3 regions of the Thalassotalea insulae genome follow, and region 1 is predicted to be linked to each of the others. Evidence: predicted binding sites of a transcription regulator. Region 1 holds the regulator's gene; each other region holds the start of a gene.
The links. The regulator FliA, encoded in region 1, starts transcription of late flagellar genes. The targets are predictions, from matches to a motif close to CTAAAGNTNNNNNNNNNNNNGCCGATA.
Positions count from the first base shown of each region.

Region 2: the regulator FliA is predicted to act here: its motif matches at 1,800-1,826, upstream of QQK06_RS19000 (cytoplasmic protein).
Region 3: the regulator FliA is predicted to act here: its motif matches at 2,638-2,664, upstream of pomA (flagellar motor protein PomA).

Region 1 covers NZ_BSST01000001.1:1,019,555-1,023,772, reverse strand. The annotation lists gene flhF (flagellar biosynthesis GTPase FlhF) at 1-1,029, shown strand, start outside; gene QQK06_RS04745 (MinD/ParA family protein) at 1,058-1,900, shown strand; gene QQK06_RS04740 (RNA polymerase sigma factor FliA) at 1,919-2,638, shown strand; gene cheY (chemotaxis response regulator CheY) at 2,687-3,070, shown strand; gene QQK06_RS04730 (protein phosphatase CheZ) at 3,102-3,845, shown strand; gene QQK06_RS04725 (chemotaxis protein CheA) at 3,859-4,218, shown strand, end outside.
Region 2 covers NZ_BSST01000001.1:4,237,299-4,241,516, reverse strand. The annotation lists gene QQK06_RS19010 (DUF2989 domain-containing protein) at 1-144, opposite strand, end outside; gene QQK06_RS19005 (glyceraldehyde-3-phosphate dehydrogenase) at 301-1,749, shown strand; gene QQK06_RS19000 (cytoplasmic protein) at 1,884-2,084, shown strand; gene QQK06_RS18995 (TusE/DsrC/DsvC family sulfur relay protein) at 2,096-2,428, opposite strand; gene tusB (sulfurtransferase complex subunit TusB) at 2,425-2,718, opposite strand; gene tusC (sulfurtransferase complex subunit TusC) at 2,729-3,094, opposite strand; gene tusD (sulfurtransferase complex subunit TusD) at 3,091-3,456, opposite strand; gene QQK06_RS18975 (Bax inhibitor-1/YccA family protein) at 3,540-4,208, opposite strand.
Region 3 covers NZ_BSST01000001.1:2,895,960-2,900,177, reverse strand. The annotation lists gene thiI (tRNA uracil 4-sulfurtransferase ThiI) at 1-556, opposite strand, end outside; gene QQK06_RS13145 (flagellar motor protein MotB) at 755-1,708, opposite strand; gene pomA (flagellar motor protein PomA) at 1,720-2,484, opposite strand; gene xseB (exodeoxyribonuclease VII small subunit) at 2,811-3,053, shown strand; gene ispA ((2E,6E)-farnesyl diphosphate synthase) at 3,059-3,949, shown strand; gene dxs (1-deoxy-D-xylulose-5-phosphate synthase) at 3,966-4,218, shown strand, end outside.

The DNA.
Region 1 (4,218 bases):
AGCATTCAAATGGCAAGGCAGGATATTAGTGAGCTAACGCCTCAGCAAGCTACTCAGTCGCAGCAACAAACGATAGCTGCGGGGCAAACAGCCGCACATAGTTCAGCAGAGATAGAACAAATGCGTCAGGAAATGCTGTCAATGCGCCAATTATTGGAACATCAGTTGTCTGGATTAATGTGGCAAGATATGGCGCAAAAAGATCCAATGAAAGCATTATTAGTCAATCGTTTATTAGAACTCGGCCTCAATGAACATGTCGCAGATCATATTGCCAGTTGTATTCCTACTGATTTAAATGAAGAAAATGCCTGGCAGCAAGCAAAAGCATTGCTAGCTCAGCAATTACACACAACGAATAATGACATCATTCGCCGTGGTGGTGTGGTATCACTAGTTGGTCCGACTGGAGTTGGCAAAACAACGACGGTAGCTAAATTAGCCGCGCGTTTTGCTCAAATTCATGGTGCGGATCAAGTGGCAATGATTTCAACCGATAGCTACCGTATTGCTGGTTTTGAGCAATTATCAACTTACGGACGTATTATCGGCTGTCAGGTGAAATTAGCCAAAGACGGCGAGGCGTTAGAAACATTACTGCAACAATTTTCGAATAAAAAGCTGGTCTTGATTGATACTGCGGGAATGGGGCAAAGAGATATGCGTTTAGCTGAGCATTTAGCTACCTTGATCACTAATTCCCGTGTTAGAATTCGTAATTATTTAGTGCTAGCGGCCAATGCGCAGCATCGGGTGATGCAAGAAAACGTTGAGCGTTTTAAAAAGGTGCCATTAGCCGGCTGTATTTACACAAAACTTGATGAAAGCCTAAGTGTTGGTGAAATTATTGCAACTTCTATTCAAAATGGTTTACCAATAGGGTATCTTACTGACGGACAAAGGGTTCCTGAAGATATTAAAGTTGCAAATACTGAAAAATTGGTTACGCTTGCAGATAGACTTGCAACAAAACTTAACCGTCAGGTAACGCGGCGTCCTATGCCGACATCACAAGCGATGGCTATGTGATAAAATTGATATTAGTAGAGTAAAATGAATGATAGATCAGGCAAGTGGCTTAAGAAAAATGCAGCATAATAATCAAGTAAAAGTCATAGCAGTTTCTGGTGGTAAAGGTGGTGTCGGTAAGACTAACGTTTCATTAAATACTTCGATCGCATTAGCAATGCAAGGCAAACGGGTGTTAGTGCTTGATGCTGATTTAGGTTTGGCAAATGTAGATGTCATGCTTGGCTTAAGAGTCAAACGAAATATCTCTCACGTGTTATCTGGTGAGTGCGAACTTGACGATATTATTATTGATGGTCCTGCTGGCATTAAAATTATTCCGGCAACTTCTGGCACTCAATCTATGGTGGATTTAACACCGTCTGAACATGCGGGGTTGATCCGCGCCTTTAGTGATATGCGGACCGGATTTGATGTGCTTATCGTCGATACCGCAGCTGGGATCTCAGATATGGTGCTCAGCTTTGCCCGCGCTGCACAAGATGTGTTATTGGTGGTGTGTGATGAACCGACATCTATTACAGATTGTTATGCATTAATGAAACTGCTGAGCAGAGATCATGATGTTTTTAAATTTAAAGTGGTAGCTAACATGGTTCGTGGTCCCAGAGAGGGGCAGCAACTGTTTGAAAAACTTTCTAAAGTGTCTGACCGCTTCTTAGATGTCGCACTTGAGTTAGTCGCCATTATACCGTTTGATGAAAATATTCGAAAATCAGTACGCAAACAACAAGCAATTGTGCAAGCGTTTCCAGATTCTCCTGCAGCTAAGGCATTTATGGCGTTAGCAACTAAGGTGGCTAATTGGCCAATTCCACACCATCCTTCAGGGCATCTCGAATTTTTTATTGAGCAATTATTAGAGCATTAGTCATAAGAGTGGACTATTTTGGTAAAAGCGAATGCCTATAACGTACACATCGATAAGAGTGCTTTATTAGAACAGCATACGGTTTTAGTTAAACGCATTGCTTATCATTTATTAGCGAGACTTCCTGCCAGTGTCATCGTCGATGATCTGATTCAATCTGGCATGATTGGCTTGTTAGAAGCGGCTAATAATTTTGATGCGACCAAAGGTGCAAGTTTTGAAACTTTTGCTGGTATTCGCATTCGTGGTGCCATGTTGGATGAAATTCGCCGTGGAGACTGGACCCCTCGCTCTGTTCATAAAAATAGCCGGATGATCAGTGATGCGATAAAAGCGTTAGAAGCAGAATTAGGCCGTGATGTTACTGATATTGAAGTTGCTGAAAAACTTGATATTTCATTAAATGAGTACCATCATATTCTTAATGAAGTCAGTACGGGTAAAATTGTCGGTATCGATGACTTAGGGGTGAGCGAAGATGTTATTCAAAGCTCTGAAGACAGCAACAGTAATGACCCCTATCAAGACATCGAACAAGTTATCTTTAAAAAAGCATTGTCTGAATGTATTACTACTTTACCTGAAAGAGAAGCTTTAGTACTGTCATTATATTATGATGAAGAATTAAATTTACGTGAAATTGGTCAAGTACTTGACGTCAGCGAGTCAAGGGTAAGCCAAATTCATAGTCAGGCATTACATCGATTAAAAGCGCGTATGCAATCTTGGCAAAGTTAAGTACAATATATATATATAGAATTATGAATGAACTCCCTGGAGGGTGCCTTGGATAAAAATATGAAAGTACTTGTTGTTGATGATTTTTCAACAATGAGACGTATCGTGAAAAATTTGTTACGTGATTTAGGGTTCACTAATATTCAAGAAGCAGACGATGGCAGTACCGCCTTACCTATGCTGAAAGAGGGTGACTTTGATTTTGTTGTTACAGATTGGAATATGCCAGGGATGCAAGGTATTGATTTACTTAAAGCTATCAGGGCCGATGCGAGTTTAGCCCATATTCCGGTATTAATGGTGACTGCGGAAGCTAAAAAAGAGCAAATTGTTATGGCGGCTCAGGCGGGTGTGAATGGTTACATTGTGAAACCGTTTACGGCAGCAACATTGAAAACCAAGCTTGATAAAATCTTTGAACGCTTAGGTTAATTATACGCTTGTTGTTACGTAAGGACGTTACATGACTATAGATAATGGTGTCCATGTTTCATTGGAACAAGCGAAGTTGCTTGTTGAATATCTTGAAACGGATCAACAAGATAAAGCTGATGAATTAATTGCTGAAATTCAGAACCCGATTAATTCCGAGTTATTTGCCGAGATAGGTAAATTAACCCGTCAGCTTCACGATTCACTAATGAATTTTCAGTTAGACTCTCGTTTGAATGATTTGGCAACGGCAGATATTCCGGATGCTAAAGAAAGGTTAAACTATGTCATTAGTCGTACCGAAGATGCAGCCAATAAAACCATGGATGCTGTTGAGTCTATTTTTCCTGTTGTTGACACCATTCAAAGCCAAATCCAAACGGTTGATCCCTTGTGGACAAAGTTAATGCGTAATGAATTAAGTGTCGACGAATTCAAAAGTCTGTGTCAAGACATCGATATTTTGCTCAAAACCACGAGCAAAGAAACCACTCATATGCATGCCTTAATGACGGATGTATTAATGGCACAAGACTTTCAGGACCTGACCGGCCAGGTGATACGTAAAGTTATCGATTTGGTCAGAGAAGTTGAAGATAGCTTAATTAATATGTTAACGGCATTTGGTATTTCTTCAGGTGAAGCAGGAGAAAACGTTAAGCCGAAAACGGGTGAAAATTTAGTAGAAGGTCCAATCGTCAACAAAGAACAAAGGGATGATGTTGTCGCCGATCAGGACGATGTCGATGATCTTTTATCTAGTTTAGGTTTTTAATAGGAGTTGCTGGATGTCTTATGAAGCGGATGAAGAAATTCTTCAGGACTTTTTGATTGAAGCTGGCGAAATACTTGAAAGTTTATCAGAGCAACTTGTTGAACTTGAAAACGATCCAGATAACGCTGAATTATTAAATGCAATATTCCGAGGATTTCATACTGTTAAGGGCGGTGCTGGCTTTTTATCCTTAACCGAACTTGTCGATGTATGTCACGGTGCGGAAAACATTTTTGATATCTTAAGAAATCATCAGCGCACCGTTACCTCAGAGTTAATGGATGTCATTTTACAAGCACTTGATACCATTAATGATATGTTTGCCTTAGTGCAGGCGCGTGAAGAATTAACTCCTGCATCCCCCGAATTATTA
Region 2 (4,218 bases), 3.2 Mb from region 1:
ACGCTCTTTTTTGCACCAGGAATCCTCATGGAACTCTTCACATATTTGAGGGTGCTGCTGGCATAATTGAACATAATTAGGAGCTGAATCACAGCCCAAAAGCGAGGTCAGCGCGGTTAATAGTAAAAAATAGCTAATTTTCATCAATGTGCTCAAAAAAATATATTAAGAAAGTCGGTGTAACCTATAGCGAAACATTTCATGTTCAATTACAATACGCCCCGCATTTCGTTACTAATATTAATCACTATAATGAATATTAGTACATGGTTCAATTGACTGAAATAAAAGGTTTACGCAATGACTTCTCATCTTGAGGAACAATATCAAACTAGCTGGCAAGAACGTCAAACATTTGCTGAAAATATGCAGCCTATTATTGGGCAGCTATTTAGAAACAAAGGTATTGAAGTTTCTGTTTATGGACGCCCATTAGTGAATGCTTCTGCTATCGACATTATCAAAGCCCATAAGTCTGTCGCATTACATGAAGAAAGTAAGCTTCGTTTACGTGAAAGCTTTCCTTTTATCGAAGCGTTAAGCAAAATGGAATTAGCGCCGGCACGTATTGATGTAGGTAAGTTAGCGTATCGTTATTTGTTTCAAGGTGGTGCTAACGGTTTTTCGATTGAACAATATTTAGAAAAAGAATTAACTGACATCTGTAAAAATGCTGACCAAGAGCCAGCAAAAGACGTAGTGTTATACGGTTTTGGCCGTATTGGTCGTTTATTAGCTCGTTTATTAATAGAGCGTGCTGGACCGAGTTCTAAACTCAACTTACGTGCGATTGTTATTCGCCCAGGAAAAGATGGTGATTTAGCCAAACGCGCTAGTTTATTGCGTCGTGACTCTGTTCATGGTGCGTTTAACGGTAGTATCACTATTGATGAAGAAAATAACGTTATCAAAGCAAATGGTGCATTTATTAAAGTAATTTATGCTAATTCACCATCAGAAATTGATTATACTTCCTACGGTATTAATAATGCGCTAGTTGTTGATAATACTGGTATTTGGAGTGATGAAGAGGGCTTAGGGCAACACTTACAGTCTACTGGTGTGGCTAAAGTACTATTAACGGCGCCAGCAAAAGGCGATATTAAAAACATCGTTTACGGCGTAAACGAAGATATGATTTTAGCGGAAGATAAAATCATATCTGCAGCTAGCTGTACAACTAATGCTATCACCCCTGTGTTAAAAGCATTAAATGATCACTTTGGTATCAGAAATGGCCATGTAGAAACGGTCCATTCATATACCAATGACCAAAACCTGATCGATAATTATCATAAAGCACCACGTCGCGGCCGCAGTGCACCACTAAATATGGTGATCAGTACGACCGGTGCAGCAAAAGCCGTAGCTAAAGCATTACCAGAGTTAAAAGGTTTATTAACAGGTAACGCTATTCGTGTACCTACGCCAAATGTATCGATGGCTATTATGAACCTGAATCTTAAGCAAGAAACGTCGAAAGAAGCGTTAAATGATTATTTACGTAATATCTCGTTAAACTCTAAGTTACAAAACCAGGTTGATTACACAGCATCGACTGAAATTGTTTCAACTGACTTAGTTGGTTCTCGTTATGCGGGTGTGGTTGATTCACAAGCAACTATTGTTGACGGCGATAGAGCTGTACTTTATGTCTGGTATGACAACGAGTTTGGCTATAGCTGTCAGGTGGTACGAGTGATGTTGGAAATGGCAGGGATCACAATCCCTACTTTGCCACAAAGCTAAAAACTCGTCGATATGCAAAGAAAAAAAGGTGCTTAAATGCACCTTTTTTTATTAAGTTTTCTCTGTTATGGTCGATACTGTAAAAGGTGTGATGAAAAAACGTTGTACTTTTATCAATCATTAAGAGAGGTTTTATGTCTATAACCATAGGTTCTACAGATAGCGTTCAAACCAATACTGAATCAGCTCACGCAATATTGACCGCGAAAAAAGCACAAAGCCAACAAGAAATTGAAGGGCAAATGGCGCTCAAGCTAATAGAGTCAGCAAGTCCAGAAGGTGCTGCGATGCCTGCGGTTGGCAATAGCGGACATAATATCAATATTAAAGTGTAGTTTTATATAGGCTAAATACAACGAGCTGGCTTTGGCAAGCCAGCATATTTAGTTGCTTGTTTAGCTGGTCCCTCTGGAAATAGTCGATATAAATAGCGGCTGCTTGCTTTTTCCGCACCAAATTCTGCTTTCATTGCTTTAGTCAGTGCCCGTATAGCGGGTGAAGTATTATAAGTTATATAAAACTGACGGACGAAACGTATCACTTCCCAATGCTGCTCAGTTAGTACTAAATCATCCTGCATAGCAATAACTTGCGCTAATGGCTCAGACCATTGAGTATGGTCGATTAAATAGCCTTGGGTATCTGTTGCTATTTCTTGTTGATTAAACACTAAACTCATTGCCAGGTTACCGAATTAGAATAGGTAAAAATTAGCTCTGTTAATTGAGCTAAATGAATCTTTTTTATCGAAGCGTGGGCTATTAATGCTCTTGCTGTCATATGAGGTGTTATTGCATAGACGTTTGAGGTCACTGCGAGAATATCTGCTAATAATTGATGGTTATTAAGGTAACAGCCATCATCGAGTAAAACAATTGCATCATCAGGGGTTAACAACGTTAACATTAAACTCGCTTGCTGGACAGCAAAGGGAGAACTTCTTAGTAGGTGAATACTGGTGTTTTCCATAAAAATAATCCTAGAAAGTTAATATCGTCGCGTGTTGTTTTAACGCTTCAGCAAACGGCTCAGCAGCGAGTACTTTTACACCATCAATATGGAAATTTGCGCTGATACCTCTTTCTATTAAACTTTGCTCGCAGACATACAGATGTTCTAAATCATAAAATTCAAATGCGGCGAAAGTCTTTAAAAAATCTTTTACATTAATCTGTGCAGGTTGTTGTTGCGCTACCAGTTGCCAAACTCCATCACCTTTAAAGAATAAGTGAGTTTCTTGCTCATAACTTCCCATGATCATAGCAATATCTAATGCATCTTTAGCATCAGGAGCACAAAAAGGGGCGCAAGTATTTAAAATCGCGATTGATTTAGTCGTTATCATAATTGCACCACACGATCTGCTTTACTATGAAGTTCAACCAACTCACCTAAACCTGCCATGGTAAATGCCTGATGGCTAAGTTCAAGGTTGCTTTCGCTTAATAAACCATGTTTTTCAGCTGCCGTGCTACATAGGTATAACGGGATGTTTGTTGTTTGCGAAAGCTCTTGCCACCGGGGAAGTAAAGGGGATTCATCACTAGGTATCACTAGATGTTCACTGGCATTTAGTACGCCTACTTGGTAAAAGAACACGCCAATAACATTCATTCCCTGATCGACTGATTGTGAGATAAATTGGAACGCAGTTTCAGTTAAATGATTGTTTGGGGCGGTAGTAATAATAACAGCCAAACTTTTCACGCTAGTGCCTTAGTTGTTTATTTAGTTGAAAAAAAAGCCTCTATTTTAGAGGCTTTTTATTATACGTTAAATTTTACCAGAGATTAATCATCAGAGCCAAAAGCCCCTAATAAATGTAATAGGCTGGTAAAAATATTATAAATATTTAAGTATAAAGCAACGGTTGCGCGAATATAGTTGCGTTCGCCACCGTGAATGATACGGCTAGTATCAAACAAAATTAAACCCGACATGATCATAATGATTGCTGCGCTTAAGGCCAATGATACTGCTGGGATAGCAAAGAAAATATTCGCAATAGCTGCAATGATCACGACAATCAGACCTACCATTAAAAAGCCCCCCATAAAAGAGAAGTCTTTTTTACTGGTTAGGGCATATCCTGATAAGGCGAAAAAGATTAATGCAGTGCCGCCTAAAGCTTGCATGATAAGTGAACCACCATTAGGTAATGCCGCATAATAGTTAAGCATTGGCCCTAAAGATGCGCCCATTAAGCCAGTGAAGGCAAAAATCCAGAAGATACCATTAGCTTTATCAGCTTGTTTATTGACCACAAATAATAAGCCGAAAGCAACAAGTGTCATTACTAGAGCCGCCAAATGAGACAAGCCCATTGCCATTGAAATACCGGCAGTTACTGCGCTAAACGCTAATGTCATTGATAATAGCATGTAAGTGTTTTTTAACACTTTATTGATTTCAATAGCAGAGCCGCGACTCGCCGTTTGAAAACCCATATTTGATTGCATAAACATTCCT
Region 3 (4,218 bases), 1.9 Mb from region 1:
TTAACGACAAGACATCTTCTTGAGTCGCAATAGGGAAGCCACCTAAGCCTTGATATTTATCCGTAACAATAAACAAGTCATTACGTTTTACTTCCAAATTAACCGTCACCTGTGGCTTACGCAGCTGAACCTTGGCACTTTCCACTGCCTGGTTTAAGCCACCACCAACATATTGTTCAATTTGTAATGAAGTAAATTCATGTTCACCCGTGCGCTTAACGCGAACACAAAAAGTTTTGTTTTCAATGGTTTTAGCGTGAACTGCTAAGGTTTTTTCATAAATATCGTGCAGATCAGTAAAGTCTGTGCGCTGCACTTCAATAAACATCGCCACACCAGGAATACACTGCAATGTTTCGATCAATTGCTGACGATTTTTTTCATCGGTATTTTTGCTGTTAACTTCAATGCTATCCCAGTTAATTTTCGTCGTTACCTGCTCATCGACCCGACGTAAGACATTTTTGATATTAGATTCTAAAATCTTAGTAAAACGTTTACGTACAGGGCGACTTTTTATTGCAATTTCAGCTTGTAACTTAACAATGAACTTCATAAAAATACCGAATAATAAGTGAGCATAAAATAATTGGCGCGCATTATACCCTATGGCCTGATAGCTGTATAACAAAAAAGGATCTCTTGTGAGATCCTTTTTTGTTATACCAAGTTGACGCATATTTTAGTCAACGCAGGGGGATGCTAGCGGTGAGATAATCATTAATTGCTATGTGTTAACGACTAATTACTTTTGCTAATTGTCACTTTTAATAATCGAATACGGCTCAGTTTCTTTTGCCTTGCCCTGATTAATCGCAATTTCAACTCGTCGATTACGGCGACGATTTAGCGCATTAGTATTCGGTACTAGTGGCCGTGCATCTGCGTGTCCAGCAACAATCATGCGACTTTGATCAAAGTCTGGCACTTTAACTAACTCATGTGCAATAGCCACTGCACGCTTGCTTGACAAATCCCAGTTTGAAGTAAATAACTCAGAGGCTATCCCTTGATTATCAGTATGACCGGAAACCATGATCTCACCCGGAACAGTTTTCAGCAGCTCGCCGATTTCCTGAATGATAGGACGAAATTTCGGTTGCAAAAACGCAGAACCTGATGGAAATGAACCATTTTCCCGAATACGAATGATCACCTGCTGACCTAAGGCTTCTAATTCAATCGCTCCATCCTGAATTTGCTGTTCCAGCTGCTCGGCAATTTTCTTCACCAGCTCATTCACTTGCTCCTGCGACGCTTGCTCTAACTCATCTTTTGCTTTTTGCGCAGCCTGAGCCGACATTTGATCCGCAGTACTTTGCGACTGACCACCACGTTCAGTACCCCGCTGTTCCTGCCGGCCACCCGCTGAAGTTTCGTCCCCCGCCTGAAATTCCAACATTTGCTGAGTCATTTCTACCGTTTGTTGCTGGATCACCTCAATCGGTGTTGGTTCTGGCTTACCCGGCCTAAATTCCTGTGCAATAATGCTAGTGCCTTTAGGAATATCTTTCACTTCAATTTTATTCTGTACACCAAAAGCAAACTTCATTGAACCGGCAATCTGTTTAAACTTTAAGACATCCATCTCGGAAAACGACAGCAATAATACGAAAAAGCACATCAACAGTGACATTAAATCGGCAAACGTCCCCATCCAAGGTGGTAACCCGGGAGGAGGACATTTACACTCTGGAGGATTTGCCATAATAGCCTCTTTTACTCTTCATTCGTATCTATGGTGCGCTTACCTTCTGCCAGATAATTTTTCAGCAATCCTTCAATGACTCTAGGATTCTGTCCATCCTGAATACCAAGTACCGCATCTAAGATCAATTCCTGATTAAGCTTTTCTTCCGCCATGCGAATTTTTAGTTTATTAGCAATCGGAATGGCGATAACATTGGCTAAAAATGCACCATAAAGTGTCGTTAAAAGGGCTACCGCCATAGCTGGACCAATCGCTTTAGGATCATCCATATTAGAAAGCATAGCCACTAATCCAATCAAAGTACCTATCATTCCCATTGCTGGTGCAACATCTGCTAACGCAGATAACATGCCAATTCCAGTTTCATGGCGTTCAGTAGTTAATTGAATGTCTTTTTGCAAGGTACCACGCACCACATCAGCATCATGACCATCCACTAACATATCAACACCTTTTTGCATAAAGGCATTGGATATTTCTGCTTCTTCTAATGCTAAAAAGCCCCCTTTACGAGCGGCATCCGCCATTTCAACTGATTTTTCAATTAACTCTTCCGGCTGTTCAATTTTAAACATAAAGGCTTTAGCGATAATTTTACCTATGCCGAAAAACTGCCCCATATTATAATTTGCCAAGACAATAAAAGTTGAACCACAAAATACGATAAGAATAGACTGGGTATCAACAAACATGTTGATATCGCCACCTAAGACCATGGCCATTACGATAAAACCAATAGCTCCTAAAATTCCCAGTAGCGTAGCTAAATCCACATATGCCTCCAAATAAACTTGCTAAATCAACAGCCCATTTGATAATACCCTAAGGTTCATTGATAGGCGAACACAAATACTGATGTTTTTAATCACAGTTACTGGTAAATGATAAAAAGAAACATAGGTATTTGCTAATTGTTATATCTTTATTATCGCCCATATTGTCAATAACTTAAGCCAATAAAAAGAATATTTTTATTTAGCTATCAATATAACCATCATTGACCAATGATGCCAGCTAAGGTAACTTGCGCATAAATTTCAAAATACTGGCTGTGTCACTTAAATAAAGTAACACGCGCTAATGTGCAGAGTATCTGATAATGCCGCGTAAAAAGATTGAAAACTTAAGCTTTGAAGAGTCGCTTGGTGAGCTCGAAACCATAGTGCAAAAGCTCGAACAGGGAGAATTAAGCCTGGAAGACTCAATGGCATTATTCGAGCGAGGGCTTAATTTAAGCAAAGTCAGCCAGGAAAAATTAAAAGATGCTGAGCAACGTATTCAAATTTTAATGAATAATAATGGCGAGCAAAGTTTAGTAGACTTCACTGAGGAAGAGAAATAACCAAGGTGGAGCTATTAACAGATCTTAACGGTATTCAAACCAGAACCGATCAATACTTAATTACTAAACTTGACAGTTTAGCGGTAAATGATGAAAAGCTATTAGCTGCAATGCGTTATGGTTTATTAATTGGCGGCAAGCGAATGCGTCCTTACCTGGCTCATATCACAGGTCAAAGTTTAGGGGTAAGCGCAACAGATATTGACGGGATAGCTGCAGCAATCGAATGTATCCATGCCTACTCGCTACTTCATGATGACCTCCCTGCGATGGATGATGATGATTTACGTCGAGGTCAGCCGACCTGCCATAAAGCTTATGATGAAGCAACGGCGATTTTAGCTGGTGACAGTTTACAAACTTTAGCTTTTGATATTTTAGCAAATCATCCATTCTCACCTGCGGTAGCTGAAAAACGGATAACACTGATCCAGCAACTAGTAAAAGCCAGTGGTTATCAGGGAATGTGTGGCGGACAAGCGTTAGATTTAGCCGCTACCGGCGAGCAAATCTCGCTCAGCCAACTGGAACAGCTACATGCATTAAAAACCGGAGCCTTACTAGAAGCGTCCGTTTTAATGGCTGCCGAATGTGCTCACAACATTAGCACCGAAGAAAAACAAGCACTGGCAACGTTTGCCCAACGAGTTGGCTTAGCCTATCAGGTACGCGATGATATTATCGACATCACTTCCAGCGAAGAAGAACTTGGCAAACCAGCAGGTTCAGATGTTAATGCCAATAAAAGTACCTACCCTGCACTACTAGGATTAACAGGCGCGCAACAAAAAGCAGACGACTTATATCAACAAGCACTTCAAGCTTTAGCCTCTTTGCCTTACAATACACAGAATTTGTCGGAATTTGCGACCTTTATCATCGAACGTACCAGCTAGGTACTGAATAATAATTATGACTACAAACCTTGATCATTATCCTCTGTTGGCTGGCATCAATAGTCCTGCGGATTTACGCCAGCTTGAACAAAGCCAGTTAGCACAAGCCAGTGAAGAGCTGCGCCGCTATCTATTGAATTCCGTCAGTAAAAGTAGCGGCCATTTCGCTTCAGGGTTAGGTACCATTGAATTAACCGTTGCATTGCATTATGTCTACAACACTCCTTTTGATCACTTGATCTGGGATGTCGGTCACCAGGCTTATCCAC